Regions from separate parts of the Heyndrickxia sp. FW510-T9 genome, predicted to be linked through region 2. Evidence: riboswitches for the same ligand, from Rfam matches in the RefSeq annotation. Region 2 holds a riboswitch; each other region holds the start of a gene.
What was found. Region 2 has a riboswitch for cyclic di-GMP ahead of AC3WJF_RS08780 (hypothetical protein). Riboswitches for the same ligand answer to the same signal wherever they lie in the genome.
Positions count from the first base shown of each region.

Region 1: another riboswitch for cyclic di-GMP. It lies ahead of AC3WJF_RS02295 (sensor domain-containing diguanylate cyclase); the one in region 2 lies ahead of AC3WJF_RS08780 (hypothetical protein).
Region 3: another riboswitch for cyclic di-GMP. It lies ahead of AC3WJF_RS07950 (acyltransferase family protein); the one in region 2 lies ahead of AC3WJF_RS08780 (hypothetical protein).

Region 1 covers NZ_JBYSWK010000002.1:200,338-212,174, reverse strand. Annotated here, with positions in the region: gene AC3WJF_RS02335 (amino acid permease) at 1-347, opposite strand, end outside; gene AC3WJF_RS02330 (LysE family transporter) at 608-1,243, opposite strand; gene speG (spermidine N1-acetyltransferase) at 1,450-1,965, opposite strand; gene AC3WJF_RS02320 (methyl-accepting chemotaxis protein) at 2,137-3,834, shown strand; gene AC3WJF_RS02315 (TrkH family potassium uptake protein) at 4,161-5,480, opposite strand; gene AC3WJF_RS02310 (potassium channel family protein) at 5,482-6,141, opposite strand; gene AC3WJF_RS02305 (ArsB/NhaD family transporter) at 6,427-7,704, shown strand; gene AC3WJF_RS02300 (DUF2680 domain-containing protein) at 7,770-8,120, opposite strand; cyclic di-GMP riboswitch class I at 8,309-8,392, shown strand; gene AC3WJF_RS02295 (sensor domain-containing diguanylate cyclase) at 8,638-9,600, shown strand; gene AC3WJF_RS02290 (TetR/AcrR family transcriptional regulator) at 9,681-10,586, opposite strand; gene AC3WJF_RS02285 (DHA2 family efflux MFS transporter permease subunit) at 10,778-11,837, shown strand, end outside.
Region 2 covers NZ_JBYSWK010000012.1:97,932-107,255, reverse strand. Annotated here, with positions in the region: partial or broken gene AC3WJF_RS08815 (MFS transporter) at 1-1,054, opposite strand, end outside; gene AC3WJF_RS08810 (winged helix-turn-helix transcriptional regulator) at 1,160-1,525, shown strand; gene AC3WJF_RS08805 (GNAT family N-acetyltransferase) at 1,550-1,957, opposite strand; gene AC3WJF_RS08800 (hypothetical protein) at 2,223-2,384, opposite strand; gene AC3WJF_RS08795 (hypothetical protein) at 2,859-3,020, opposite strand; gene AC3WJF_RS08790 (aldose epimerase family protein) at 3,122-3,979, shown strand; gene AC3WJF_RS08785 (GNAT family N-acetyltransferase) at 4,009-4,833, opposite strand; cyclic di-GMP riboswitch class I at 5,069-5,155, shown strand; gene AC3WJF_RS08780 (hypothetical protein) at 5,420-5,719, shown strand; gene AC3WJF_RS08775 (beta-class carbonic anhydrase) at 5,751-6,311, opposite strand; gene AC3WJF_RS08770 (class I SAM-dependent DNA methyltransferase) at 6,471-7,130, shown strand; gene AC3WJF_RS08765 (S-ribosylhomocysteine lyase) at 7,120-7,590, shown strand; gene AC3WJF_RS08760 (PLP-dependent cysteine synthase family protein) at 7,776-8,693, shown strand; gene AC3WJF_RS08755 (bifunctional cystathionine gamma-lyase/homocysteine desulfhydrase) at 8,894-9,324, shown strand, end outside.
Region 3 covers NZ_JBYSWK010000011.1:13,697-25,533, forward strand. Annotated here, with positions in the region: gene AC3WJF_RS07920 (hypothetical protein) at 1-412, shown strand, start outside; gene AC3WJF_RS07925 (LCP family protein) at 845-1,819, shown strand; gene AC3WJF_RS07930 (C39 family peptidase) at 1,869-2,597, opposite strand; gene AC3WJF_RS07935 (hypothetical protein) at 3,500-4,189, shown strand; gene AC3WJF_RS07940 (DUF4362 domain-containing protein) at 4,852-5,262, shown strand; gene AC3WJF_RS07945 (YncE family protein) at 5,372-7,357, opposite strand; gene AC3WJF_RS07950 (acyltransferase family protein) at 7,824-8,978, opposite strand; cyclic di-GMP riboswitch class I at 9,270-9,351, opposite strand; gene AC3WJF_RS07955 (type II secretion system F family protein) at 9,510-10,286, opposite strand; gene AC3WJF_RS07960 (type II secretion system F family protein) at 10,446-11,396, opposite strand; gene AC3WJF_RS07965 (TadA family conjugal transfer-associated ATPase) at 11,398-11,837, opposite strand, start outside.

The sequences.
Region 1 (11,837 bases), on a different contig from region 2:
TGATTGAACCAAAATCTGGAAAGAATCGATAAAGCAGTTAATTGGCTACCCATAATGAGGATATTCGAACACCAATAATTCCAACCGCATGAAAATCCAGCCCAATTTCCATATGCTTTTTTCGCATAATAACAGAAGGAACCTGGATGCGGATCTTCAGCCGTCATTTTAGCTAGCAGATTGAAAACAATATAGGTGCCAATTGCCGCTAATATAAAAGAAATGACTATGGATGGACCCGTTGTTTTAATACCAATGCTGGAACCGAGAAAATATCCTGTTCCAATCGTACAGCCGACACCAATTAAAGATAGCTGCCACCAAGCTAAATCTCCGTGCTGATCCATCTTGTCCCCATTCGTTGCTTGTATGCTCTTTTTCCGCAATCAAAAACCTCCTTATTTCTAGTATTACTGTTTGCAAAAGGAGGTTTGCTTATGTAAGAAAGGCTGATTTTGTATAAGTGTTACTTTTCGTACTTTGTATAAATTCCTAATAGTTTCGGGGCATCTTTCCATAAATAGATGTCCCATTCTTAGCTAAATGAAATAACTTATAAGATTTACGATTACAAAATCAACAAAGATTAAGCTTTAAAACACTCACTTTAGAAAACTAATGCTTTTATCCCTTGACTTCCAAAATAGATTCCAAATGCAATCATGGAAATACCGGACAAATAAGAGATAATCTTGAGGAAGCGTGTATGCAAAAATTTCCTTGATCCACTGGAAAGAATAGCGATAACAACATCCCAAAGTGTTAAGCCTAGAAAAATCATGCTTGTACAAATGACAGTTTCAACCGGCCTATATTTGGTGACTATTTTGGCGAGGACTGAGCCGTATATTCCAATCCAAAACATGATCGTTAATGGATTGGTAATGGACATGAAGAAGCCTGTTAAAAAACACTTAAATAAAGAATCTTTATTCCGATTAAGGTCGAATGTTAACTTATTTCCACTTATGATGCCTTCGATTCCTGTATAAATTAAAACGAATGCTCCGAAAAGCCATAAAAACACTTTGATAAACTGGATATTTAAGAAAAAGGAAAATCCTAAATAAACTGCGAGCATAAAAATACCATCAGCCATTACGGCTCCGGCTCCAACTATCCAAGCATGAAAAAATCCATTCTTAATTCCTTTATCTATTTGTGCAGAATTAACCGGACCTATTGGTGCCGCTAAAGTTAATCCTAAAAAGACATAACTAAGTAGTAACCCTCCGCTTAACAACAGAAATCCCCTCCGAGTGTGAACTTGTACATTTTATGTGAAAGGTTAAGTTTATAAAACAAATTTCTTGTTGGAAGGTTATGTTTATTAAGAGCCACTTGTTTACATATGAGTGTTTTTAATCGAATGATTATTAATAAACATGTGCATGAGGAGTGGTTCACTACCATCAACATATCTTTTAACAAAACCTAAGATTTTGAGAGCTAAGAAAGGTCTAAATAATCCTTCTGAAAAATACACATCCTAATTGCATTGTGGTATGTCCCATCCACGAAGAATTCATCTTGAAATTCCCCTTCTTCATGAAACCCAACTTTTTTATATATATGGATCGCCTTTTCATTAGACGAATCAACAATGAGATAAAGCTTGTGCATGTTTAACACGGAAAAAGCATAGTCCATCGCCATTTTAGTAGCAGTAAAGGAATAGCCGTGATTTTGATGTTTTGGATCAATAATAATCTGAAATTCCGCCCGTCTATGTATATAATCTATTTCCACTAATTCCACGAGCCCAATCATTTCATCCTCTTTCTCTAAAATAAATCTTCGTTCACCCTGATCATGTATATGCTTGTCATAAAGATCCTGAAGCTCAACAAAAGCTTCATACGGTTCTTCAAACCAATAAGACATGATTTTTGCATTGTTATTGAGTTTATGAATAAATTCTAGATCTTCTCTTTCTAGCGGTCTTAGTCTAATGTCAATGCTCATTCCATTAATCCTCCATTTGCACGAGTTACGATAACATTAATATGACATAAACCGTTAATTCCAATACATTATGTTTCTTTCAAAAAGTATCTGCTAAACATTTCTCGAAATATGTCGAAATAATGGATAAGAGATATTTTATACTATATTTAACAAGGAGATATGCACTTCATGAGATGGACCATTCAAAAAAGGATATTATCGGGTTTTATAGGGGTTTTGATATTACTTGTAATATTAGCAGGAATTTCCTATTACGAATTGTCAGCTGTAGATAAAACGTATAGCGACTTATTAACAGAAAAATCCCAACAAGTCGATTTAGCGGATCGTCTGGAAACGCAGTATTTTAAGCAAAGCGCGAGTATTCGAGGTTACCTGCTAACAAGTAGTCCTACATATTACAATCAATATCAAGTTGCAGACGGTGATTTCGAAGACACCATGAAAAAGCTAAGCAATTATATTAAAAGTTCTCTTGGAAAACAACTTTATAGTAAAGTAGCAGATACAGATGATCAGTTTACTGCAGCAGTGGAGCATCAAGTACAATTAAAAAATGAAAATAAATTAGACGAACTTACTTTGTACACGACAAGTACAGTAAAGGATATAACATTATCCTTTCAACAAAGTATTGAAGCACTTGCGAAATACCAACATGATGAACTATTGAAGACTAATAGAGAAACAACTGAAAAAGTCCATAAAATTCAAATGTTGCTTATCACCATATCCGTTATTACTTTCATCATTGCGATTATTATCGCTATTATTATGGGGCAAATGATTTCTAGGCCAATTAAAAAAGTGTCTGAAAAAATGAAAGTCGTTGCAAATGGCGATTTAAGTGTGGATCCGTTAAAGATAAAATCTAAGAATGAACTTGGTGACTTAGCAAATTCTTTCAACAAAATGGTTCAAGATCTTTCAACCGTTGTCCGCAATGTCGCCGACTCTAGTTTGCAGGTTGCTTCAAGCTCAGAACAGCTTACTGCTAGTGCTCAACAAAGTACAAGTGCTGCAGAGCAAGTGACTCGTGTTATTACAGAAAATGCGGAAGGGACGGAGACTCAGCTAAGAACCTTCAAAGAAATGACTGCCTCGGTAAACGAAATGGCGGAGGGCATGGATCAAATTGCTGATGCAAGTGAGGAAATGCTACATTCTGCAGAAGAAACTCGGGCACTTTCCAACCAAGGTGCAGAATCAATTGCAAATGTGGTCACGCAAATGAATGAAATCCATGTTTCGGTTAAAGAAGCAACAACAATTATTCACACACTAGGAAAGCGTTCTGATGAAATTAGAAGGATTACCGATATTATCACTGGGATTGCCGAACAAACCAATCTTTTGGCATTAAACGCAGCTATTGAAGCAGCTCGCGCTGGTGAACAAGGAAAAGGATTTGCAGTCGTTGCCGATGAAGTTCGAAAATTAGCAGAGGAATCAAGCAGATCTTCAGACCAAATTTCCAAAATGATTACAATCATTCAAGAGGAAACGAACAATGCTGTATTATCGATGGAGTCTGGAAATGAAAAAGTGCAAACAGGCTTATCCTATACGAACGAAGCGAATGATTCATTTACTAGAATTGCGAAATCAATTGATAATGTAACGGGCAAGGTAACAGATGTATCAGCATCTGTGGAGGAAATCCAAGCTATCACCACACAAATTGTTTCCGCAATGCAAAATGCCAAGGGAGTTACCGAGCAGGTTGCAGCTGGCAGTCAGGAAAATGCAGCGGCTTCCGAGGAACAGTTAGCAACAATGCAAGAAATCACAAGTTCTGCCGAATCCCTATCCCATTTAGCGGATGAACTGCAGGTTGTTATATCAAAGTTCAAATTAAGTAAATAAAAAGTGCATCAAAAGGTCGTTGTTTTTGGCAGCGACCTTTTGCGCACTCTTTTTGAAAAGGTAAGAAAGTATAAATTTTTTATCATATAGATTGTTTTATTAGTGTTGTCTCTGTCTAGCTCCAGCGCCTATCGGCTAGCGGATTTCTCCGTCTCCTCCCTACGATAAGTCAACATCAGGTGAAATTGGAAGTACAAATTTCACTCGGTGAAAATGGTAGTTCAATTTTCAATAGCTCGTGAACTACCTCAGCACGGTTTCCTTTATCTCAGTCGAAGACTACGAAATCCGTACGCTAGAGCTGCGGCGCTTGCGCTTTTCTTAGTTCAACCTGTTAAAATGTCTTCGTTCGGATAGCGAATGCTTGATGGTTCCGATTTTGCGATGGATACAGCAAGGGTTAATGGTCCGAGTTTGCCCATAAACATCATCATCACAATAATAAGCTTACCGATTATAGTTAGCTTAGTAGTTAATCCCATTGTAAGACCAACTGTTCCAAATGCCGAAATAACTTCGAATAGAATCACAAGAAATGATGCTTTTTCCGTTAGACACAATATAAACACGGACAGTAAAATGCCAAGTATTGCAATGCTAGAAATCGCTAATGACTTTAATAATATTGCATTTGTAATAGAACGTTTCGCTATTACAATATCCTTTTTTCCTTTTATAAAAGTCATAACAGCAACGACAATGACGATGAAAGTGGTTAATTTAATCCCACCTCCCGTTGATGCACTGCCCGCTCCTACAAACATTAGCAATAAGAATAATAATGCAGTAGGTTGTTTTAAACCACTAAGATCGATGGTTTCAAATCCAGCAGTTCTTGTTGTTACCGCTTGGAAATAGGAACCCCATATTTTATCTGGAGTAGATAGATGACCTAATGTAAGTGGATTATGATACTCCAGAATAAAAATAATTATTGTTGCGAGTAAATTTGTCGCAATTGTCCCGATAATCATGATCTTCGAGTGCAGACTGAGTTTCCGGAAGCTTTTTTTATACCAAATATCAGAAATGACAGTAAACCCAATTCCACCAAGGATTATGAGAGCGGTAATGCCAATATTTACGATTGGATCGCCAACATACCCGATTAAATTATTTGACCATTGTGCAAATCCCGCATTATTAAATGCAGATATGGAATGGAAAAAACTATAAAAGGCACCTTTCCACAATCCGTACTCCGGGATCCATCTAATAGATAAAAACAACATGAAGATAAATTCAATCCCGAAGGAAAACAGAAAAAGGTTGCGAACAAGCTTAATGACACCACCTATCGATGTTTGGTTTAAGCTTTGCTGGATGAGAATGCGTTCTTTTAAGCCAATCTTTTTTCCGAGCATGATAAAAATTAACAATGCAAATGAAACGATTCCTAAACCGCCCAGTTGAATTAAGCTTATAATGACAAATTGACCAAACAATGTATATTCCTTTGCAGAATCAATTGTAGAAAGACCAGTCACCGTCATTGCAGATGTTGCGGTAAATAAAGCATCCACCCATCGAACGTAATGGAAGGATGCAATCGGTAATTTTAAAAGACAAGTTCCTATAAGAATTGCTGTAAAAAATACTAAAATGAGTAGCTGGGCAGGGTTAAGGTGAATAACTCTTGCATTTATTTTAGACACCTTCTTCCTCTAACCTCGTTATATCATCGTTTTTGCCAATAACAATCAATACATCCCCTCTATAAATCTTGTCATCTGCCATAGGAGAAACAACTATTTCCGTACCTCTTTTAATAGCGACAATATTACATCCATATTTCGCTCGGACATCGAGTTCGGCTAATGTGCGAAGATTGATTTTCTCGGTTGCCATGATTTCAACAATGCCATATTCCTTCGAAAGTTCGATATAATCTAATATTTTTTCTGAAACAATATGATGGGCAATTCTTTTTGCCATATCTCTTTCGGGATTAATGATTCTATCAACACCGATTTTCTCTAATACTTTTTCATGATACGCATTTTGAGCCTTTGCCCAAACTTCTTTGACCCCCATATCTTTTAATAATAATGAAGTAAGAATACTTGCTTCAATATCATCCCCAAAGGATACAAAAACTAAGTCAAAATTGCGGACTCCTAAGTTTTTTAAAGTTATCTCATCAATTGTATTTGCTTGCACTACAGCAGTTGCAAATTGTGCAAGCTCATTCACTTTATCAATATCTTTATCTACAGCGAGTACTTCAGTTGATAATTTGTTAAACTCCCTCACTAAATTTCCGCCAAAGCGACCTAATCCAAAAACAGCAAATTGTTTTTTCTTCATTTCTAATCCTCTCCTGATTATCAACAATTTTTATGTATTTTTCCCTTTTGCTTAATTCTTATGAAAATGGGATAACCTTCTAGTGTATCCAACTTTAACAATATCATATATGAATGGTTAATTGTTGCAAAAAGTGGAATTTTTTGATACCATTAATGATAATTGAATATGAACGTGTAATATTGGAGGAGCCTGTCATATAGGGCTCCTTTTTGCGTTTTTTAGGAATGATTTTATTTTATTGATAAAAAATAACATTGTATTTAGTAAGAAAAGGGGATGTATATGCCTAACGAAGCGATTTTTGCTGTTATTATTTTTCTATTAACTTACGGGTTAATTATTTCAGAAAAGATTCATCGAACCATTATTGCCATGATTGGTGGCGGATTAATGGTTTTACTTGGGATCGTGGATCAAGAATCTGCTATTCATCATATTGATTTTAATACAATCGGTTTGTTAATTGGGATGATGATTATTGTTTCGATTACAGCTGAAACAGGAGTCTTTAAATTTATTGCCATTTGGTCCGCCAAAAAAGTAAAAGGAAGACCGCTTTCCATTTTAATTGTTTTATCAATCATCACAGCGGTCGGTTCGGCGTTTCTAGATAATGTAACGACGGTGCTCCTCATGGTTCCCATAACATTTAGTATCACAAGACAGCTTAGTATTAATCCGATGCCATTTCTTATTTCGGAAATACTGATGTCTAATATTGGTGGAACGGCAACGATGATCGGAGATCCGCCAAATATAATGATCGGTAGCGCTGTTGAATCGATCACCTTTATGGATTTCATTACAAATTTGGCTCCTATCGTGATGCTGATCATGGTAGTTACCATGATATTATTGATACTCTTTTATCGAAAGGGGCTTCATGTCACAGATGAGATAAGAGAGAGGATTATGCAGCTTAATGAAAGAGATGAAATTACGGATAGAACGCTCATGATAAAATCGTTAGCGGTAATGGGACTAACGATCATAGGTTTCTTTATACACCAAATAATCGGTGTTGAATCAGCAACAATTGCTTTAATGGGTGCATTTCTTTTATTAATAATGGCGGGAGAAAGTTATCTTGAAAATGCATTAACTAAAGTGGAATGGACTACTATTTTCTTCTTTATCGGGCTCTTTGTCCTTGTTTCAGGTCTTGTCGAGACGGGAGTTATTGCAAAGGTTGCTTCGTATGCAATTAATTTAACTGGTGGACAGGAGACGGCTACATCCTTTCTGATTCTTTGGTTAAGTGCGATAGCATCAGCATTTGTGGACAATATTCCCTTTGTTGCAACCATGATTCCGCTAATTGAACAAATGGGGACCCTTGGCATTCATGATTTGGAGCCGATTTGGTGGAGCTTAGCTTTAGGCGCATGCCTTGGAGGCAATGGAACATTAATTGGTGCGAGCGCCAACCTCATTGTTGCCGGTATGGCTGGGAAGGAAGGCTATAAGATTTCCTTTATCAAATTTGCCCTCATCGGACTACCAATTATGTTCATCAGTGTCGCGATTTCCATGGTCTATATTTATATCAGATATCTTTAATAGTGCTAGACACCCGAAAAATAAAAAAACCAATGAAACATTGGTTTTTTTTGTAAGTCTATTCATTAATCGTCATCATCATCATGGTCGTGATCGTGATGATGGTGGTGATGCATTTTATCCCAGTGAGTGAGAGGACCATGTTCTTTTATTTCTTTAGAATGCTCATCTATCATTTCAAGGATCTTATTGCCCTTTTCTTTTGGCAGAACACCGTATTCCATATACTTTATAATAAGCTGTTTTTTCTTACTTAGTATATCAAGATGCATTTTAGTTAATTCTGCTTGTTGTTGCTTTGTTAGCTTAACAGCCTGTTTTTGGTGATCAGCATTTAGTGGTTCTGCATGAACAGGAAGCCCTAAAATGAGTAAGAATAGTGGCACTATTAATAATGCCTTCATTTTGATTAACACGTAGTTCATCTCCTTTTCTAATAGAATATTTATATACTCTGCAATTTTTATAAAATGATGCATTTTTTGTAAAAAAATATGGAAAAAAATTTATAATCCTAAAGTACTATAAAATGTGCATTATTTTGGTAAAAAAATTGATAATTTTTCCTAAAAAGTATATAATTAAAATATACTAATAATTAAAATAACGATAATGGCAAACTTATTGAAAAATAAGGACGCAAAGCTACGGGCCTAAGGTAAATTACTATGGTAGCCGGGTTACCGAAAAATGAGAAAATACTTTAAGAGGTAGTTTCGTTTTCGGACTACCTCTTTTCTATTTATAAGGATCTTTTCTTAAACTTTATTGTTTTTGTATATAGAAGCCTCTGGTATTGACTATATTTTTTTAAATGAATACATTTTTTTAGAAAAGATGCCCCGAAAGGTAAACCTTGTTAAGAATTTAAAACAAATTACGAAAAGTACCATTTAATAAGTAATGCCATTAAACAATCTTGGGGGAGAAGGCATGATAGGCTTTGGTATTGGCATTGTTGGACTTATCATCGGAGTGATTTATTCAGAACCGTTAAAAAGAAAGGTATTGAAAAGATTTTACGAGAATACAGAAAATGAAAAACGGATCTACAATCTAGTGGAAAGTTCAAAAGACATTATTTATTATTGCGATGTAAAACCACAGCTGAAATATCGATATATAAGTCCTGCATTAGATGATATGTTGCGACCTAATCTTGTAAAAGATAGTATAAAAAATCCTTACACAGTCTTCGAAATTATTCATCCTGATGACTCTCATATTTTAAAGAAAAAAGTATCTGGAGAAATTGATTTTAATAAACCGATTGTTATGCGATGGAAGGATCAACATGGTATGTACAAATGGTTTGAGGAATATTCAACCCCGATATACATGAACGGCGAAATCGTTGCCATTCAGGGGATTATTCGAAATATCGATGAAAAAGTACTCTTACAACAGGAACTAGAATATAAAATTGAACATGATGCAATTACAGGTATATATAATCGTACTTTTTTTGAAAAGCAGAAGAGAATTTATAATGAAGAAACAGATGAATCCGTTGCTATCATATTATGTGATCTGGATGAATTGAAATGGATGAATGATAATTATGGGCACCAAATGGGTGATAAATTGATCATTCAAACATCGAAACTACTTGATAGTTTTTCCAATGAAACGGTTCTGCTTTCAAGAATCGGAGGAGATGAATTTGCCTTTCTGTTAACGAAAATCGATCTTATTTCTTTGTGCGATTTTACAGAAAATTTACGAAAAGAAGTTGCAAACTACAATATGAAACATCCTAATTTCATGATTAAAATTTCAATTGGTTATGCTTATGAAGTCTCATCTATTGGGAAGATGGATGAACTATTTATTAGGGCTGATCAAAACATGTATAAAGAGAAAAATATTCGTAAACCGGTTGAGATTAAAGCTTGAATAAGAAAGGCAGCTTGTAGCGAACAAGCTGCCTTTCGATCTGATTAACATGGAAATTACAAGGAATCCATTCGATAGAATTAGAGATTCGCTTGACTAAAATAAGCATGAATAAACTTTCTCAACCTGTTATACTCCTTCGAAATCGGCTCTGCTTTCTCATTTGCTAAAGAATCGAGAGCACTTTCAACCAAATAGTGGCGAGGGTGCCTAGATTGCAGCATTTCTTCCTGAACAAAGTCCAGTAATTCTATCCACTTCAACTGTTGCTGCTCCACATGAAGATCTTTTCTAATCATTATTTTTAAATCATTAATTGATTGTTCAAGAGTATTTCTGAAGTTTCTAAGGTCATCGTTAGAAGTAGGAAACCAAGCTGCCATTAGCTCAGGGTCATATAATTGATCCCCGTTAGATGCTACTTCTTCAACCATGTTTGAAAGACGGTTCATACAGTAACGGATCACTTGATGAATGGTAAGTCCTGGTTGTTTTTGCTTAAAGAAATAATGAAAATAATGATGTAGCATACCTGTAAACATGATAGTGCAATCTAACAAGTATGGCCTCTTACTTTCTCCAAAAATATCAACAAGACGATGAAAAGTCCAATTAAGCTGTGATGATTGCGCTTTTTTTAAAAAATCCTTAAAATCAACGTCATTTGATACAAATACTTCTTCAAATAAAGCAAACAGCTTACTTTGTTTATTTAATTTTATTTGCAGCTCGAGTTGTTTAATAAATATATCAATATTCGATCGTTCTTTCCCAATCAAAAGTTTATTTCGTTCTATTTCTAATTTTTCTTGAACGGAATGAAAAATAGCCATAAGTAATTCATTTTTTGAAGAAAAATAATTATAAAAAGTGCCTTTTGAAATACCACTATATTCTAAAATATCCTGTATAGATGTAGATTGAAATCCTTTTTCGATAAATAGCTGATGAGCTAATTTGATGACATGCTGCTTTCGATCATTCATTTAAATCACCTTAAAATAAAATTAGACTCATGGTCTAACTTAATACTATCGTAAATGAATATTGAAAACAAACCTAATAAATGACAGGAATTTTTAGTTGCAAAAATAGAACGATGGGTTTAATATATTCATTATGCTTTAACGATTTGTATAAAAAAATGGACTATTGGTTCATTGAGGGGAGATAAGAAGTGGAAACAACTTTAGAGACGAAAAAACCTCCATATGGGATTATTGTCATTCTTTTAATTGGAGCGTTTATTTCTATATTAAATGAAACACTATTAAATATTGCACTACCGTCTATTAGGAAAAGCTTTGATGTTACCATGCCAACAGTACAATGGCTTGCTACAGGTTACATGCTTGTGAATGGGGTCTTGATCCCCGCAACAGCATTTCTTATTCAAAGGTATTCAGTCCGTAGACTATTTTTAGTCGCAATGAGTTTATTTACGATAGGTACAATTGTAGCTGGTTTTTCACCAGAATTTTGGGTTCTTCTTGTTGGACGTCTTGTTCAAGCATCAGGTTCAGCTATTATGATGCCATTATTAATGAATGTGATGTTAACTTCATTCCCTATTGAAAAAAGGGGAGCTGCAATGGGGTTATTTGGATTAGTAATGGTTTTTGCTCCGGCAATTGGACCTACTTTGTCTGGATGGATTGTAGAGCACTACTCTTGGAGAACACTTTTCCATGTCGTGATGCCAATAGCTATTTTGGTTGTAATCCTTGCCTTCTTCCTTTTAAAAGATAAAAAGGAAAAAGTGAATATTAACCTTGATCCATTATCGTTTATTTTATCATCGATCGGATTTGGAGGAATTCTTTACGGATTTAGCTCCGCTGGTGATAAAGCTTGGAGTTCTCCAGAAGTGTATGTAACACTAATTGTTGGTGGAATTTCATTAATTTGCTTTATATGTCGTCAATTTATGATTCCAACACCTATGTTGGAGTTTAGGGTATATAAATATCCGATGTTCTTATTATCATCAGCTATTTCTGTGGTGCTAATGATGGCGATGTTCTCAGCCATGCTATTATTGCCAATGTATATTCAAACTATCAGAGGAATCTCACCACTCAAATCAGGTTTAATGATGCTACCCGGGGCACTATTAATGGGAATCATGTCCCCAATTACAGGGAAGCTGTTTGATAAATTTGGTGGTAGAGTTTTAGCGATTACTGGATTAGGAATCACTATTATTACAACTTATTTCTTCAGTACCTTAACATTAA
Region 2 (9,324 bases):
GCATCACAACATACACCTGCAGACCAGGTACATTCATGAAGGCCATTAATCCCATAAAGAAAATGGTCATTAAACCAACAATTTTAAAGGGTGCTGTGAACATTAGGATAAATAAAACAATTGCTTGGATAATAAACATATAAAATAAAGACTGTATTGGTTTTCGGTTTGATAGTTTTCCGCCAATAAAATTACCAATTGCAATGGCAACACCGTATACAAGCAGAATAATAGCGACGGTATTCGTTTTAAATCCCGTAATGTCATGCAGTAGCGGAGATAAATAAGTGAAAACAACAAATGTACCTCCATACCCAAGAGCTGTGATAATAAATACCATCAGTATCCGGCCATTTCTAATAAGATTTAGCTGACTGCGAAAAGTTGTACGTGCAGGTTTTTTTAAATCAGAAGGAACCAGGAAACTGTTCGCAATGAAGGCGATTATGCCAACAATCACAATCAATATAAATGCGAATCTCCACCCAAATTGCTGACCAATAAAGGTACCAAATGGTACACCTGTTACGGTTGCCACTGTAAGTCCGGAAAACATGATGGATATCGCACTGGCTCTTCGATTTTCGGGTACGATATCAGCTGCAATGGTAGAGCCAATGGACATAAAAACCCCATGTGAGAATGCTGAGATCACACGAGCTGCTAGTAGTATCCCAATACTAGTAGCACTGGCAGCTATACTGTTACCTAGGATAAAAATAATCATTATCCAAAGCAAAAGGGACTTTCGTGACATTGCTGATGTCAAAGATGTTAATATCGGCGCCCCAAAAGTTACTCCTAAAGCATATAAGGAAACCGTTAATCCCGCTGTCGTAACAGAGATTTTCATATCTTGCGCAATCAACGGCAATAAACCAACACTAATAAATTCGGTTGTTCCGATTGCAAATGCACTTACAGCTAATGCTAATAAGGCAAAAGTACTTCGTTTTTTATTTGCTGTCATTTGTCTCCTCCTTAAAAAATGTATATATAGTATGGTGTAATTGAAAAAATAAAATGAGTGAACTTTCCCGTCAACAAATGCTATTATGTGATATATAAATTGTATTGAAAAGTACGTACTTTAAAGTGCTATAGGTACCTAAGAGTTCTATAGGCACTTTCTAGTTCCTATAGAATTGGAGGAACAATCATGCCAAAGAAGAAGTACAACATCGGAGTGGAAGCAACACTGGAAGTAATCGGAGGAAAATGGAAGTGTGTTATTTTATGTCATTTAACGCATGGGAAAAAACGGACTAGTGAATTAAAAAGGCTTATGCCGCAAATTACCCAAAAGATGCTTACACAGCAATTAAGAGAATTGGAAGCAGATGGAGTCATTAAACGAATTATCTATAATCAAGTTCCGCCAAAAGTAGAATATGAATTGAGTGAGTATGGATGGAGTTTAAAAAATATTTTAGATTCTTTATGTGCATGGGGGGAATTTCATCTAGATAAAGTATACGGAGACAAATTTGAGGTATTAGAAGAGAGTATTTTAAATGAAAAATAAGGGTACTTTTGAATACCCTTATTTTTAGTATTTTTTAAACATCCCAACAGATCTTGGCTGAGTATAATCAAACCCAAACTTTTTATATAGTTGATCTGCAGGCAAATCTGCAATCAAACTTACATATGAATTTGCAGGTGCATTTTCATCCAAGTAATTTGTCAGTTTAGACATAATAGTTTTTCCAAGTCCTTTTCCTTGATAGGCGGGGTCAACTGCAATGTCTACAATATGATAGAAGCAGCCTCCATCTCCAATGATTCTTCCCATCCCGATTAGTTTTTCACCGAATCGAAGGGTAACAGCAAAAACTGAATTTTTCAGACCTGTTTTAGAAGCGTTGAGATCTTTAGAGCTTAATCCTGCTTTGACCCTCAGTTCATTATATTCTTCAGGTGCAGGTGCTTCATAAAATATTCTATAATCAAACATGCTCAGTTCCCCTTTCTTTATTTGTATATTAACGCATAAAAAAATTTCCGGCTATTTTAGCCGGAACAAGGATTAGGGTATTTAAATAAGGGGGTTACTTGATAATGGAGGGGACCATAATCAAGTAGGAAAATTACTAGCTTGTCCTATTAACAATTACATCATAATCTTTCAAACCTAAAAATTGATGAAAAATAAATGAGAATTAGATGAGAAACAAAATTGTCACAATTACATTAAAGAAAGCACCAAAATGGTGCGATAGTTAGAATATTCCAGGTCCAGAAGGCGGTGGCGGAGGATTATTCCGATGGTCAAAAGGATTTTTTTCAATATCTTTATTTGTCTGTTTTGTTGTATTGGAAGAAACACGAAAGAAAATGATTGGAAGGATAATGACGATTGCCAGGACAATATAAATCCACATATTAGTCACCACCTTTAAAGAGTGTATATTATCATTAGATGCAATTATTAAATAAAGATGACAAAAAAAGGATAGTATGATATTAGTTTTCGAAAGAATCTGGTAGTAATTTTTAACCCTTCCGAAATCGGGGTGCGCATCTAACAACGGTAACGATCATTGGTTGAATGTGCCCAAAGAGAGAAAAAGAACGGGAAAACGGTAACGATCAGCGAGTAAATGTGCCAAAAAACAAGGATGAAACTGAAAAATGGTAACAATAGTTGAAGAATCGTGTCCGAAAACCAGATTAAAGTGGAGAAATGGTAACAATAGTCGAAGAATCGTGCCTGAAAACCAGGTTAAAGTGGAGAAACGGTAACAATAGTCGAAGAATCGTGCCCGAAAACCAGGCAAAAGTGGAAAAGCGGTAACGAAACACACAAATCTATCCCCGTTACCCCTTCTCAAATCAAAGTAAGTTATCAAATCCTTCTACATAACTCTTTTAGTATAAGTAACAGTATTGATTCCACTCGCACCATTTTTCTTAAATTGGTCAACATGTGTCATCCAATAAATTCCGGTGAGTAAACCACCTAGTATAAATACAATGCAAATAAGAAAAAATATGATTTGCTTTTTTTTATTCCGCATAATGGTCTCCTTTTCGAACAAATGCAATCTGTTAATAATATATGACATAATAGTGGATGGAAGCAACAACAACGATTTAGGAACAAAAGGAGATAGGTGCAATGTATTCTATTCAACAACGAATCGAAGATAGTTTAAAAATATACGAATTAAGGGATGGAGATTCGTATATAAAAGTAGTTCCTGAACGTGGTGGAATAATCACAGAGTTCGGGGTCAGTGGCACTGAGATTCTTTATTTAAACAGGGAAACTCTCGTAGATAGAGAAGCAAACATTAGGGGAGGGATACCGATCTTATTCCCGATAAGTGGACAATTGCAAAATGGCGAGTATGAATTACATGGCAGGCTTTATGAAATGAAAAATCACGGATTTGCTAGAAATTTGCCGTGGAAAATTGTGAAAACCAACACTGAAGGAGAATTATCCATTACTTTAAGCTTAAAAAGTAATGAGGAAACGAGAAAATCTTATCCATTTGATTTTGAGGTCATTTATAAATATATCTTAGAAGAGAATATACTTATCATAGAACAAGAGTATAAAAATCTTTCCAGTGTAGACATGCCATTTTATGCAGGCTTTCATCCATATTTCAAAACGTCTCAAAAAACGTTAACATTAAGCTCTGATGCAAAAAAATATTTGGACTACAACGATAATCAAGAAAAAGCTTTCACAGGAACAATTGATTTATCGGATAAAAAAGAATCCTTGATGCTTTTGGACGCTACGAAAAATGAAATAGAATTTAAACTTAAGGAAGCAAATAAGAGGATTTCATTAGAATATGGTGATGAATTTAAATATGTAGTTTGTTGGACTGAACAAGGAAAGGAATTTGTCTGTATCGAGCCTTGGATGGCAAAAACTTCTGAGTTTAATCAAAAAGAAGAATTAGTTTATATTAAACCGCAAGAGTCCCTATCTACCTTTATTAAAATTATAGTTGAGTAAAAAGACAAGGTTCGCACCTTGTCTTTTTATCATTTCAATGGAAAAAAATATACGGGATAATGGTCTAGCTTTTCGAAGCCTAATTTTTCCGCAATGGCAATTGAATCCTTCCGAAAAACTTCCGTTGTCCAGTGAGGGTTACCTCCTAAAGCTAAGCATTCTTCGATGAACGATGTTGCCATTAATGTTGCAAGTCCCTTGCCACGATGCTCCGTACTATACGTATTAATGCCAATCTCATATTCATTCCCACCGACAAATACTGAAATACATGTTCCTATCACTTCTTCGTCTTTTAGAACACAATAGCCAATTCCGTTTTCCAAAAATGAATCCAACGTTTTCCAAAACTTAAGAATCTCGTTTTGGATAATGTGAGACAAATCTTTTTGTAAAATAGTCTCATCTATTTTTGCAATTTCATATCCAAAAGGTGCTACTTTCTTCATTTGAAGCAACTCAAAACGATCCTTATGAAACTTAAAAGGAACACGCTCTCCTTGCTGCACTGTAATTTTGCGAAAAATATTTCGTAAAGCTGCTTCCCAGCTGAAATGTGGAATTAGCTCCAAATTGAAATACTCTTCACCAATCTGCAGCGCTTTTGGGGTAATTTCATCAATAATATATTTTTCCAAGGAATCAAGAAAGGAAGAATTTTGACTGTCGCCCGCTAAGTAAAACATCTCATTAATAGCCCACACTAATACAGTGGTTGGTTTTTCGAGATTATTCACAAAAATTCTCCCACGGTTTGTTCCACTAATTACACCGTTAATGACTGGGTGGAGTTCAAGTTTTTTAAATAAGCTATTCATCTTATTAAAATCTTGAAACGGTAATTCATAAATCATCTATTATCCCTCTCATTTCTGTATTTTTATCTCACTTGCAACAAAATACAGAAATGCAGTTAAATGATGTAGCAATGAATCAGCTCCTTAAAAATGATAAATAATAAAAATTATAACAAATAATATAATATATAAATAGTTTTGAAAGTTTACTTTAATTATCGAACTCTATCATTTATTGTTAAAAATTGTTGATATGAGTAATAAAATAGTGATATTGTAATGAATATAAAGAAACTAATATTGGCAAACCTTTCGAAAGATTGGGACGCAAAGCTACGGGTCTTAGGTTCATAAGAATGATGATCGCCGGGTTGCACAACTTTAATAACCTACTATTCAATATTGGTTATATTATTATAAGGAATAGCCTTTCTATAGTAAGTAAGCAGCTATTTGGCTCCCTTCACCGAAAAGTCATCACCCGTTCCCCTAGCTTCTCGTCACACCTTTCCTAATCATTAAGCTGAAGCTCTAATGACAAAAATTACCATTTTAAACTTCAAAGTTCATATGACTTTGGTGCCTACAATTATTTTTTTCTTGCCATGGAAAATTGTATATAGAAAGAAGGATTTATAAGAAAATGTTAATCGAAGTAAATCATAAGTCAGATAGATATAGCTATAATCAAATAAAACAACAATTAAATTCGTATATTTTTCCAGCAAATTCCTTGACGTTTTTGGCGAATCAAAAAAAGGAGATTGAATTACCAGGAGATCAAATCGTTGATTATATTCTTTGCAATATTCCAAGAAGACAAATTCTTGAACTTTTAGAGATGCTGCAAATTATTAAAAGCCGTAATTCAGATACCACTAATTACCTTCAATATATATTACATGGGATTAACGAAAATAAAGAGTGGATTAGACGTAAATAGAAAAAACCCCGCGAATGCAGGGGTATTTTCTTTATTCATATCCATTTGAAACAACATCTATCCTTCCTGTCTCTGGATCGATAACTAGTCCATGAACAGGAACTCCTTCAGCCAATAAAGGATGATTCTTTATCATATTCACACTATGTAGGACACTATCTTGTACATTTTCAAAGCCCTGAAGCCATTGATGTAAATCAATTCCTGAATATTCAAGTGTTTTAAATGTGTCCTCTGATATTCCTCTTTGTTTCATACTACCAATCACATGCTCACCATCTAAGCCACTCATTCCGCAGCCATAATGACCAATAACCATAATCTCATCCGCCTGCAGCTCATATACTGCGATAAGCAGACTACGCATAATACTTCCAAACGGATGGGTAAGAATCGCTCCTGCGTTTTTTACCACTTTCACATCTCCGTTTTTCGTATTTGTTGCCTTGTGTAACAGCTCCACTAATCTTGCATCCATACATGTTAGGATGACTAATCTTTTGTCAGGGAACTTTGTGGTTGTATATCCTTCATACATTTTGTTTTCAACAAATTCCTTATTGTACGATAGAATTTCATTTAATATTGTCATTAATACCACCTCATCATTAATGTAATATATATAAGAAAAAAAGAAAAGGAATCGGTCTCATATTCTCCAAGTATCTTGCCAATTATTCTTAATTGCTCTTTAGTTAAAATCATGCTAAAGTTAATTCTGAGTTAATTTATAGGAAATGAGGGAATTGAATTGGGTAGAGAATTCAATGAGCTTTTTAATGAATGGTCCCATTCTTATGACCAAACTGTTACTGGCAATGATCCCGAGTATGAAGAAGTTTTTATAGATTACGATAAAATCCTTTCCACAGTAGCCGAAAATTCTTTTGGAAATGTATTGGAGTTTGGAGTAGGTACTGGGAATTTAACTGCTATTTTAAATAATAAAGGACTGAATGTATTTGGAATTGAGCCATCTGAAGGGATGCGAGCTATTGCAAAACAAAAAATGAAAAACATCACTATTTTAGATGGAGATTTTCTTGAATTTCCGCAAATAGAAGCAGCTATAGATACCATAGTGAGCACATATGCTTTTCATCACTTAACAGATGAGGAAAAGGATTTAGCTATCCAAAAATATAGCAAAATATTAAAAGAGAACGGAAAGGTTGTTTTTGCGGATACGATTTTTCCAACAGAAGAAGCAAAACAAGAAAAAATAAACGACTCTTTGAAGAGGAATTTTCATAGACTTGCAGAAGATTTACAACGGGAATACTATACAACCATTCCTGTTTTACAGCATATATTTGATAAATACGGATTTGAGGTCTCTTTTACAAAATTAAATCCATTTGTTTGGTTAATCGATGCAAAAAAGAAGGGAGAAATAACTCATGACAACTGAAAAGAAAATGAATGTAGAAAGCTTTAATTTAGATCATACAAAGGTAAAAGCACCATTTGTACGTCTGGCTGGAGTGAAAGAAGGGGTGAACGGAGATGTTATTCACAAATATGACATCCGTTTTTGCCAGCCAAATAAAGAGCATATGGAAATGCCTGCATTGCATTCTTTAGAGCATATGATGGCAGAATTTAGCCGTAATCATACCGATAAAATTGTGGATATCAGCCCAATGGGTTGCCAAACTGGATTCTATTTATCGGTCATCAATCATGATGATTACGAAGCAGTTCTAGAAATACTTGAAAAAACATTGAATGATGTCCTTACAGCAACCGAAGTTCCTGCATGTAATGAAGTACAATGCGGATGGGCTACTAGCCATAGCTTAGAAGGTGCACAAGAGATTGCTAGAAAAATGTTATCTAAAAGAAATGAATGGACAGAAATCTTTGCATAGGGCTGTTTTCGTACCAGTTATTGGTTTTCGTCATTTGTTTTTTATCCCAAATTAGATTTAATTTCGGGGCATCTTTTCTTAAAAGAATTTCTGTTCTTAAGCCGAATGAAATGGTTAATAGGATTTTCATTTACAAAAGTAACATAATTTAAGAAAAGAGCCTTCCATAAAATGAGGTTTTTAAAATGAAATTCGCGCGAAATGTGCATGAATTAATAGGTAATACACCAATAGTAGAGATTACAAGTTTTTCTTTGCCCGAAGGAGTACGTTTATTTGCAAAACTTGAGTATTTTAATCCTGGTGGAAGTGTGAAGGACCGTTTAGGACAATATATGCTTAAAAGGGCGTTTGCTGAAGGAAAGCTGAAAAAAGGTGGAACAATCATAGAACCGACTGCTGGAAATACAGGAATAGGACTTGCGCTTGCTGCCATTCAATTTGGTGTTCAGGCAGTGTTTGTTGTTCCAGAGAAATTCAGCTTCGAAAAGCAAACATTAATGAGAGCACTCGGGGCAAAAGTGGTAAATACTCCTACTGAACTTGGCATGGGGGGCGCGATTGCTAAAGCGAAGGAATTATTAGAAACGATTCCTGATGCTTTTTATCCAGGACAGTTCCAAAACTTTGCTAATCCAGATACGTATTATGAAAGTCTCGGACCTGAAATTTATGAAGCATTTGAAGGGAACATCCATGTTTTTGTTGCTGGAGCAGGCTCTGGTGGAACTTTTATGGGAACCTCTCGATATTTAAAAGAAAAGCTTCCTAATGTGAAGACGGTCATTGTGGAGCCAGAAGGATCGATATTGAATGGTGGAGAGGCAGGTTCTCATCGAACAGAAGGCATTGGAATGGAATTTTTGCCTCCTTTTATGGATAAAAAATACTTTGATGCAATTCATACCATTCCGGACGATGTAGCATTTACGCGTTTGGCTGAATTAGCAAAACTAGAAGGGCTATTAGTTGGAAGTTCTTCAGGTGCAGCATTGGAAGCCGCCATACGTGAAGCAGAGAAGGCGAAGGCGGGAACAAATATAGTGACGATTTTTCCAGATAGTAGTGAGCGTTATATTAGCAGTAAAATCTATGAAGGTTGATTTCTTATAGATTGTATAAAATCCAAAAGCCGATTTTAACCTGTTGTTTTTCGTAAATGTTATAAAGCCTAATGTAGACTTATCTTCGGGGCATCTTTAAAAAGATTATTCATTCTTAACCCAAATAAGGATATTTATAAGATCTTCGTTTACAAAACAACAGAGTGTAAGAAAAGACCTATATGAAAGTGGGAATTAACATGAAGAAAAAAACGAAATTTATTCATGGTGGAATTAGTCGTGATCCTTATACAGGCGCTGTTTCCACACCTATATATCAAGTAAGTACCTATAAGCAAGACGGAGTAGGTAATTTTAAATATGAATATTCAAGAACTGGTAACCCAACTCGTGAATCATTAGAGAAATTAATTGCCGATATCGAAGGTGGGAGCAGAGGATTTGCCTTTGGTTCAGGGATGGCAGCTATTACCGCAGTGATGCAATTGTTTTCTGCAGGGGATCATATTATCGCTACGGATGATGTGTACGGTGGAACTTTTCGTGTTATGACTAAGGTTTTAAATCGATTTAATTTGGAAGTAACTTTTGTTGATACTAGCGATGTAGACGTTGTGAAAAATGCAGTAAAACCAAATACAAAAGCAATTTATGTAGAAACACCAACAAA
Region 3 (11,837 bases), on a different contig from region 2:
GATACTATTCCTTTTTATTTTTCTAATTGGTAACTCTTCATTTGTAATGGCGGAAAAGGTTGATCTTCGCAAAATAACCGAAATTCAGGCTACAAACCCAAGTGTTTTTATCAAACTAGTGACACCTACTGTGACGGATGTGGTAAAAAAGGAATATGGTGAAAAAGCAACCTGGACACCAGATCAGATTACGAAGCTATCGATCCATAATGACCACACCGTGAAACCAACTAAGCGCTGGTATGTGGTAAAAATGAAAATTTTTGTCCCATCCCCTGATACTGGTAAAAAACATGCCGACTTGGTCATTTTAAAAATTGAAACAAAAGCCGATTTAGTGAAAGTGACGCCAAATGAAGAGGTTAGTGACGCTACTGTAAAATTATTGGAATATGTTCATGATTTTAAATAACAATTTTTTCTCCAAAAGGGAAATGGCGGGACGCAGCATGTCGCATGCGTGAAAAATATGTTGGTCAACCTGTTTTTGCGAAAGAGGAGCAGGTCGGCCAACTGTTACTTACTGGCTACTCAAGCAATCGCTCATAATGTTAGTAGTCTTTTGTTGCAGGCTCTGATAAATATTAATGTTGGCGCTTAAACTGCCTTATGTGTAAACGTTCACTTGTGAATAAAAAAGCTGAAAAATCAACATCAATCATTAACATAACCTTACCTCTCCAAAGTTACATTCCCCGACATAATCAGACAACTTTTAACAAAATTTCACAATAAAGTTACTCTGCGTTACTTGAAAGCTTCCTATTTTGATAGTAAAATAGTTTTATGCTTATAATAGTATAGGTCTATTTATTTTGTGCCTATAAGGGTAATGGAGGGTCAAATGGGAAGAGCAGAAAATAAGAGTGGAAAAAAGAAAAAGAAACTTAAAATTATTGGATATAGTATTTTGGCGATTGTTGTTATTCTTTTAGCAGTAGGTGGGTATATGTATTACCAATTACAGCCTGCTAATCATTTCAATAAGGTTCCTGTTGTGGGCGGTGCGGACAATGGAACTAAGCAAAGTAATGCAGCTTTCAATGTATTATTGCTCGGTACGGATGCACGAAAAGGCGAGAAGGCAGCTCGAACGGATTCGATCATGCTTGTTCATTTGGATCTAAAGAAGAAACAATATCATGCTGTAAGTATTCCTCGTGATACGAGAGTTCACTTAGATGGCTATGGATATACGAAAATTACAAGCGTGCAATATATTATTCAGGCAACTAAAGGAACACAAGAAGGCGTAGAAGCTGCTGTTAAAGCAGTTAGTGAGTTAACTGGGGTTCCTATCAATTATTATCTTGAAACCAATTATTGGGGTTTTCAATCCATGGTTAATGCAGTTGGGGAAGTTAATGTAAATGTACCTTTTGATGTAAAATTAACACATCCATGGAATAAAAAGAACAAAGGTTATGTTTTCACTGCTGGAACCCATTCATTGAACGGTGAAATGGTAAGTGAACTTGTTCATGAACGTTATTCATTAAAAAATGGAGACTACGGTAGACAGCAATTGCAACAAGCAGCATTAGTGGGAATTGTAAAATCTGCTTTAAGTCCAAGCAATATTTCCAATTTACCATCACTATCAAGTTCTGTTTCAGACTTTTTAATTGCAACGAATATGACAAAATCAGATATAGCAAGTTTAGGTTTAGCTATGAAGAATCTTAATGTTAACGATATGCAATATCATCAGATTCACGGCGAAGGCAAGAAAATGTACAATGATATTTTAAAAGCAAATGATTCTGAGATTGTGCTTGATCCACAAGAAATTAAAGAAGTTGCTAAGTACTTTAAATAAGAAAAAAGGTCACCACTCCTCTAGAATGGTGACCTTTTTTTGCTTCAAATTAATATGTGATAGCCATTTTATTTTGATTTCCCCATATTCTATTAAACTTATTTTTGCTGATTTTAACTTTCATTTGACCAGTCCAGCAATCATTATAATAGAAATTGTCTTTGTCAAATCCGGTTAGAACTAGTGCGTGAACTTTGAATCCGTGCATTGGGGAAACCCAAACGACAACTGGTTTGTTATTTAACAATTGTTTTTCTAACTTTTTATCCCCTACCCCAGTTAAATTTTTAGCACTTCCAGCATATTCCGTGACTAAATCCGTTAAAGCTGACGGGTAAATGGTCCAACCAGAATCCGAATACGGGTCACCGACATACCCTACATTTGGATCAAATGCATTTCTCGGCATTTCATCAGCCAATGTTGTCTTGTCTATGTCTACTCCTTTATATTCTAAAAGCATGGTTACTGCGGTTATTTCACATCCAGTCGGCAGCTCCGGCAATTGACTTATTAGAGGAACATCTAATTGTACTCTAAAATTATTATTAGTTTCTTCATCTACAGTTAACGGCCTAGGATAAAACGGATTCACTATGTGCTTAGGAGTATTTTTTTTCACCTCAGCAGCGGTAGGACCAGCTACTCCTAATTTAGTATTATACATATTGATGCCACATCCCATAAGCAAAAACGTAGAAAATATGGAAAGAGAAATCAAACTCGCCGCTAATTTCCCCATATTTCTGGTACGCTGCTTATTGACCTGTTGCTCCATACATACTCTCCCCCTTTGGTGGTTGACACCATTTTTATTTATTAGATTATGAAAATAGGAAAATGGTTTCATTATTTTTATAATAATGTTATTTTTCTGGAAAATACGCGTGATTTTCCTAGTAGGAAGTATTATGGAGATGGTAGTGGGATAATGAAGAGTCTATGAGCAGGTTTTTCGTGATGTTTTTGTTTTAATAGAGCTTGTGATTGATATTTTATTGAAATTCTACGATTTTGCTTTTTGTTGAGGTAAAATTTGTTTGGCGGGACTTTTTACCCAATTCGTGCGGTAGAGGTATTGGTTCGTGCAGGACCATCCTAATTTTGGTCAAGGTTACGGTTGGATTTTCGGGAGGTTTATCCGGCGGTTCGTTCAGTTAAACCATTTTTGTTGATACCAATTTGTTAGGTTCATCCACAATTCGTGTAGATGAACCAAATGCGTGCAGGTTCATTAAATGTTTGATTGTTTACTTGATTGGGAATCAATAGAACCGTCCCCATGTTTCGTGGGACTTTTTACCCAATTCGGTCGATTCAAGCCTTGTTTCGGTCGGTTTATCCTAAATTTCGGGCGGTTTAATCATCATTTCGGGCGGATCATCCAACGTTTCGGGCGGTTGAACCTTTCACATGTTTGTTTCCCCCATGTTTTGGGTAGTTGAACCATCAATTTATGCGTTTTTCCTAAGTTTCGTTCTGTTCACCTAACTTTTCGTGTAGCGAATCATCGTTTCGGGCGGATTATCTAAAGTTTCGAACTGTTGAACCAGATCAGTGCAGTTTCATCAGTCATAATTTGAAACACGAGAACCGTCCCCTTGTTTTCCCTTGTTTTCTTAATATATTCCGAATCAAATGCACATATGGAACGTCTAATATAAAAAGGGGGGAATTTCCATGCGGAAAATAGGGTTCGTTCTGTTAGTATTACTAACATTATCCGGATGCTCTTCATCAACTCATATCTCTATAGATTGGGTGGATTTCATTAAATGGGATGGTAAGAAGTATGATGGAATTGGTACAGTAGCTTTAGCCGATGAAAAATATATAGGAAAAAAGATCGGCGAGGTAAGATTTAAAGTAGCAGATAATGTTGATGATCCAAATTATAAAACGAAAGACGGGGACGCTGCTTATCACGAAAAAGGAACTGCGATTTATGCTATTAAAGGGAAGCCACAGCTCTTGGCAGTAAAGGCGGCAGGTGCGGTTCATGGATTTCGTGTGTACTCTGTGCAAACGGATGATGAGTCTGGTTGGAATTTCAAAGATATGCCTTTAAGTAAAGTAAACCGTATTGAAATTTATAAAGACCATAATGCGGAAAAATTAGAACGTATTAGAGAAATAAAGAACAGCAAGAAAATTCAGCAGTTCCTTACTATTTTAAAAAATGGCAACACACAGCCAGATTATAATCCCAATACCGCAAATGGAGATCCTATTTACTATGAAATGGTTTTCTACACGGATGAACCCATTGCTTATAAGTTTTGGCTCCAATTTGATGGGGTACACTATTTCTGGGGTCCATGGGATACAGCCGTTCTATCCAATGAAATAGAAAAGTTTATTATCGATTAGCTTTGAACTCCCTCTTATTAGACATGATAGAAGAGGGAGTCTTCTTTCGGAAAAGATGAAAACTTGTCCTACCTTAAGATGCAAGATATAAAAGACGTACTTTTATTCTAGAAATTTAAAAGTTACATTACCTTTATTGATGTTGAAATGCTGTCTAAACCCTATTCTCATTCATCCAAGCAACGCCATAATCTACTATTTTTCTCATTGGAATTAGATAACACTTTGCATCCCCAAATTCCCCCTCTACCACATCGTTTGTAAGATGGTATAATATTCTAAATATTAATGTTCCAATTTATGCAAACATGAAGATGAAAATGATGATTAGAAAATCTAGTATTAAATCTATCAATAATGGAGCTATTTTTTTTCTAATTATTTAATAATAATAGTCCCAATCAATGCTATAAAAAATACAAGTATTCTTCGAGTTAACTTACCAAGCGGCGAATATTTAGATAATCCTGGTAATATTTATGATAAAAGGGAACAAGGTATTGCTAACTCTATCTCCATTGGAGTCTACAAAAAATTGTAAGTATCCTTTTGTATCTGTGGATTTCCGAATATTGAAAATTCACCCTTCGACAAAAGGTACAAATTTGTTGAAGAATAAATATCTTGTAGCAATAGTTCATTTAGACAAAGGGGGAAAGTAAATGAGAAGGTATTTAAGTTTAATAGCAGTCTGTATAATGTTGCTTGTTGGTTGTACCAATTCAAATAATATTTCTAAAAACTATACTCCAACTAAAAATGATATTGTGAATAGAAATAATGGCGATATTGAAAACGAAACTAGATTAAAAGAATTTATCAAACGTACAGAAGCTGGCCAAAAGGATAGTATTCGTGTGGTTGCTTACACAAAAGAAGGGGACCCGATACTAACTGATTTAACATTTAACGGGGAGCAGCTAAAAGTTACAAGAGATAATACTAGGGATAACTACGGGAAGGGAGAAATTAAAACAATTAGATGTGAGAAAATCTTAGTTGAAGGAAGAAAATACTCTATAATTGGTTGCAAAGGTTACAATTCTCCATATTACTTGGCAGAAGGTCATTAAGTGATAATAGATTGAATCACCTTCTCTTGTTTCTTTAGGTATTCATGGGAACGATAGAACCGTCCCCATGTTTCTATTTCTAAGACGATAATTCTGGCAACGTTCGAACCTACTTAACCTTCACAGAAAGTACCCGACTCTTATTCTTCGCAGAATCGACCGCATATATCTTTAAAGTATGCCCTTTCTTTAAGTGTTTCCCTTTTAATGAAAGAGCCACTTGTCCCTTGTTAATTGTCTTTGACTTGTTGATATATTGATTATCATAATACACATAGACAATAGAGCTTTTTTCAGCATTACCGGTAATGGTCTTTGTTTTCGTTGTAACGTTTTGGATCACCGGAATGCTTGGAGGTGTTTTATCCACAACTGTTACTGTTTTTTGACTTTGATTTCCCGCTGAATCAATTGCAAGAACGGTTATCTTCGTACCCGCTTTTTGGCTATGAATATTTATTTTAAAGTTTCCTATGGAAGATGCCTTTGTTTTCCCGATGATATCCTTTCCAACTTTCGCATAAACATCCACATTTGCTGAAGTTTTTCCTTCAATTATTTTGGAGGAATCGCCAATTTCATGGACAGTTGGAATATCTGGATTAATAAGATCGTCTACGGTTATGGATTTTGTTGTCACATTACCAGCAAGATCTTCCACTTTAAACTTATAGGTGCCATTTTTAATGACTGTATAGCTGCAGGAGGAAGAATTCACTATCTTTCCATCTGGCATTGTAATCAATTTTATTCCCGAATCATCATCCTCGGCTAATACCGTTAACGTTACAGTGTTATTGATTGGCTTTGGGTAACTACTAGAAACCTTAGGTGGTGTTTTATCAATATTCATAATCGAAATGGTTTTCGTTTGAATGTTATGGTTTATATCTTCAACTGTAAAAATGTATCCACCATTTTCATTGATCAAAAAGGTTGCCTTTGATCCATTAACGCTTGATCCATCCGGCAATGTAATCCTTCTAATCGCATAGTTATCTGTTGCTGTGATAGTGGCGATTACATCATGATTCGTATAAGCAGTATTGCTTAACTTAATCGAAATGGAAGGTGGTTCTTGATCAGCCGCATCTCTTATTTTTTCTAGATAAACTTTATCATCCTTATCCTTATAGATGGCAATTAGCCCATTTTGATACAAAAGAGTTTGCACCTTCAGATTTTGCATAAAAGTCCGAAGATATTGGTTAGAATTGTATTTATATATTTCAATCCCAGTATTTGTATTCGCCGCATAAGTTAATTGGTTAGCCAAGTCAAATGCATAATCATTGTATTTTTTATATAAATTAACATTAAGTATCGTATCCCCAGAACTGATCGGTGAAAGATCCATTACTAAGCCATTATTATTATACATGTGCAGCCCATCCGGCGTAATTCGCGCAAACGGACTTAGATTGTAGTCCCACGAAATATTGGTTCTATCGGAATCTTCGAATTGATGGCCTTTTATTTCAAATGTCGAAAGAACTACTGGTGTGCCCGTTGTATCATATGAATATAGTTTTTCTGCACTTGAATTATATGTAATATAAGACTTACTATAAATCAAATAATTCTTTTTCTGCGGGATGACCCTCCTATCCTTTAAGGAATAAACCGATAAATGGCCCCACTGTCCTGATCCGGGAGATATATACATATAACCATCTGGATCAAAAGCCAAATCAAATGGATCGGTATCTATATCAATCATTTGTATGGTAGAAAAATCTTTTAGATCAACCTCCGCAACTACACCGGAATAAGGTCCAGAATTATATCTATTATGGCTCTCTTTAACTTGTGTCACATATAACTTATTTTTATAAATCTCTAGTCTTTCAGCTGCATATGGCAAAATCAATTTTTTAGTTACACCCGTCTCATAATTGACGGAATAAATAGTTTTACTACCAAGCTTGGTCATATATACCACTGGCTTATTGGGATCCAAAGCCGTATCGCTTGGTACAAATCCGATTTCAACCGGGTTAGACTCCGCATATACTTTTCCATGCTTAAATGAAGAAAAGATTCCAGAGCTCAAACTCAGTATCAATACTAAAGAAAAAATAAATGCTTTTTTCAATACTCTTCCCCCTTAAAAAAATCTCCAGAACACGGAAATAATCTCTATAATTAATATTTTATACGTTTGAACTAGATTAATATATCATTTTACTGGATTGGATTATATTTATTTTTTAGGTAAATGCACCAAAAAATCAGTTTGCAAATAGATATGTAAATGTGGGAAGTGAATTACAATATTTCATCTGTATGATCGGATTCCATCAGACGCTTATGTTAAAAATTATTAATGGAATACATTAAGCTTTAAAATGGTGCTAAACAAGATAAAAGCCATCAATTTGAATACTTATATCTTGTATAATTCCTATTTAAGCGAATAAGACGTTCGGTGTGATTTTTTACCTATTTCGTGCAGTTTGTACTTTGTTTCGTGCAGTTTATCTAATTTTCTGTACAGATTGAACCGCCGTTTCGTGCGGTTCATTTAATATTTCGTGCAGATGAAACGGATTTACGCAGGTTCATCCACCGGCTGCTTGTTTCCTTGTTTTGAAACCGTAGAACCGTCCCTCCGTTTCATTTCCCTTTTTCTTTATGCCAAATAGAAATCGTAATACGTTGATTCGTTTGATGACGAAATGATAGCAAAGCATGATAATGATAAAGGCGACTGGAACAAGGAAAATTAGCTTAATCGGTACTGGCCAAGATAAGTCACGGATGAAAAAACCAAGCAACAAAATAACCGGTTGATGTAAAATATAAAATGGCATGGAAGCCTCACTTCCGTACTTCAAAAATCGATTCGTATTTGATAAGTATTTGTCTGCTAAATAAAAGATACATAATATCCAACTCCAGCAATTAATGATACGAATTGCATAGAATATATAATCCTGAACAGAGTCTTGTTGCGGCATTCCTTTTAAATACCAAGAGATAAAAACCAAAGAGGTTAAAAGTGCCAAACTAAAGTGTATTTTAATGGTTGATTTAATAACCGTTTTAAAGGATACACTGGAAAAAAAGTAATAACCATACAGAAAGATAATGAAATAAAATACGATATCCCATCCACCTAAGTTAACTGTCTTTATAATTCCAGATGCAAAGAGAATAATGGGAAGTAGAAACAGGTGGAGAATTCCAAATTTATTCCTTCCAGATACCTTTCTAAATAGCGGCAATGCAATAATAGAGAAGACTATTAGTACAAGTAAATACCATAAATGCAAACCGAAGAATGCGAAATTTCCTGTACCTCCAATATCCAAGTACACACCATCAAAAAAATGAGGAAAAAAGCTAAAAAATGAACCGTGAAACTGGTGGTGAGATACACGTTCCATATAGACTTGCGGTGGCGTTAGGACAAACACCCCAAATACAAGCGGTACAAATAACCGAATCATTCGCTCCTTAAGAAACTCAGTATTTTTCCTTTTTTTCAAGGCATAAGAAACACCTATCCCTGATACTGCAAAAAATATCGGCATCATCCATGCGCCAACAAATAAAGAGAAAGCTAAAATCCCACTAGCATTTAACACATTATTTTTCACATGCCATGGAAATGGATTAAAAAACATGGAGCAATGGTAAAGAAATACTCCAAGGGTAGCTAACACACGAATCCAATCTAAATCATATTGCCTTCTTAATGAAACATTGTCCATATCCCTCTATCACCTTTCGAAAATTCGAACTATTAAATATACTTTCACTATCAAATAATACTCTATTAATTTTAAAAAGGGAATATTCCTTCAATGTTCATACATCGCTATGATTTGACTATATGTGTATGCAAAAAAAAATAGAGCCTTAGGCTCAAAGATCAACATTCCTATGTATTTTTCCACATGTTATGCATGTATGTGTGTAATAGCTGTACCTATGTTTTCGACGCAAAAAGCAGATAATGGATTTAAACTTCAAATTGAACAACCCCTCAATAATTGAATAAATCCGGCAGTCCAGCCATCATAGGGTTCCCTTAGACCTGAGACTTTGCGTCCCTACTTTTCAATAGGTTTGCCTTTATCAGAATTTTTTTATTTTGTTATAAAATTGTATCATTTCTAACAAAAAGCATAAAGCATAAGATTTCTTCATTTTACGACATAATTAGAATCAATTGAGACATGTTCAAAAATTCTTTGAGTGCCAGGCACCCAAAGACTTGCACCCAGATTTTAGCATCAACATTACCATCCAGTGGTCAGCAATTTGATAATCATAGGACCTAGGATAACAATAAACAAGGATGGAAAGATGAATATTACCATTGGAAATAACATTTTAACCGGAGCCTTCATTGCCTGTTCTCTAGCAGCTTCCCTCCTTTGTTCACGAATTCTAGTTGTTAAATTTTTGAGTACCTTTGCCATTCCCACTCCTAAATGGTCAGCCTGAATGAGAGAAGCCAAGACACTTTGTAGGGGTTCTGAAGGAACTCTTCTACGCAATTCGTAAAAAGCTTCACGCCTTGTCTTTCCTAGTTTCATATCTTCCAATGTAATGAGAAATTCTTCCGATAACGGGCCTTTTCCCTTGTGGCACACCGTTGTGATTGCCGCATCCAGACTGTTACCGGCTTCAATAAGTAGATTGACGGTGTCAAAAAAGTCGGGCATATCCACATTGATTTGTTTAATGCGCTTGCTCTTTTTTTTACTTAAAAAGAAGAGTGGATACCGGTAGCCAAGAAAGCAAATTGCAAATGCCAGCAACACAAGCATACTTTTCTCATCCACCATTGGAGAAAGGAGAAGTATCGTAAATAGAAATCCTCCTATACTTAGCAATAGTTGAAATAGCCGAAAATCAGCACTAGAAAACTTAGAAGAGAAGCCTGCTTCGCGAATGAGTAACTCCAGTTTTTTACGTTTGGTGGAAGAAGTTTTTTTATTTATTAATTCCGTTCCATTCAGCCAATAAGTTTGTAGTACCGTTGACCGCTTTCGTTGCTTTTTTTTAAACAAAGGTTCTTTCTCAATCCCTTGAGTTTCTTTCAGAGTAAAGTAACTATCAACCTTCTTTTGAAAGGAAATGCTCCTGCCGAAAAGGAAAAATAATATTCCAGCGGATAAACACATGAAAAAAATTACAGAAAAAATAATAAAAATGATGGATAACATGTTTTACACCTCTATTTTGATAATCTTTTGAATCAACACCCAGCCAAACATGACTGACAGAACAGAAAAAATCATCAACATGATCCCTAGTGGATGATGAAACATTGGTGCAAAATAATCGTGATTTATGAAGTAGAGATATCCCCCAATTCCTATCGGTAGAAAGGTAATGACCAAAGAGGATAATTTTCCTTGTGCTGTTAATGTCTTTAGCTCTCCAAGAATACTGACTCTTCCCCGAATCGTATCTTCCAGTGTTTCTAACAGCTCAGACAAGTTACCGCCGCTTTTTCTTTGAGCCATAATGGCTTGTAGCGCAACCTCCAGTTCCTTATTAGGTAAACGTAGTATAAGATCCTCAAATACCTTTTCCATCTGTATTCCTAAACCTACTTCCCGAACGACACGTTCGAATTCCGGCCCTATAGGATCAGGCATTTCCTTTCCTACTAGTTGCATTGCTTGTAAAAAACTAAACCCTGACCGCATTGAATTAGACATCATGCCAAGAGTATCAATAATTTGCTGTGGGAGATTATTTAACCTTTTTTTACGTTTATATGAAAGATAAAAAGTAGGTATCACAAAACCGACAATAGCAAAAGGTAAAATCAAGTACCATGAAAATCGAAAAAGAATGACTATCAACACTAGTGCTAGTAAACTGATGAAACGGTAAGTCAAATACTCTTCCGGTTGCATGGATGTACCTGCCTGAACTAGTAAAGTTTTTGTGTTTTCACTATAACGGAATCCTTTGAAAAGATTGGAAACATTTGATACGATGAATTCCTTTTTCTTTTTTTGGGCTTCTTCTGTTATTTTTTCTGGAGCAGGAATGAACTCTTCCATTCTACGAATCGTCCGTTTTTTCTTTCCAAACTTAGATAAAAAAAGGAAGCATATTAAACATGTGAGGGAAAAGAAAAAAAATACCAATATCCATTTCGTCATGTTACCATCCTCCGTTCACCCATGCAGCGGGAAGGTTAAAACCATTCAATTCAAATTGATCCATGAATTTAGGACGAAAACCAGTTGCATGAAACACACCTTCAATTTTCCCATCCACATTTTTACCTTTTTCGTTAAAAACAAATAAATCCTGTAGAACAATCGTATCACCTTCCATTCCAAGAACTTCGGTGATATGCGTTATTTTCCTTGTTCCGTCTTTTAAGCGCTTTTGTTGAACGATCAAATCAAAAGCATGGGAAATTTGTTCACGAATAGCACGAACCGGTAAGTCAAAGCCTGCCATTAATACCATTGTTTCAATTCTAGCTAACATATCTCGCGGTGAATTAGCATGGCCAGTACTTAAGCTTCCACTATGACCTGTATTCATAGCTTGTAACATATCAAGTGCCTCTGCCCCGCGAACTTCTCCCACTA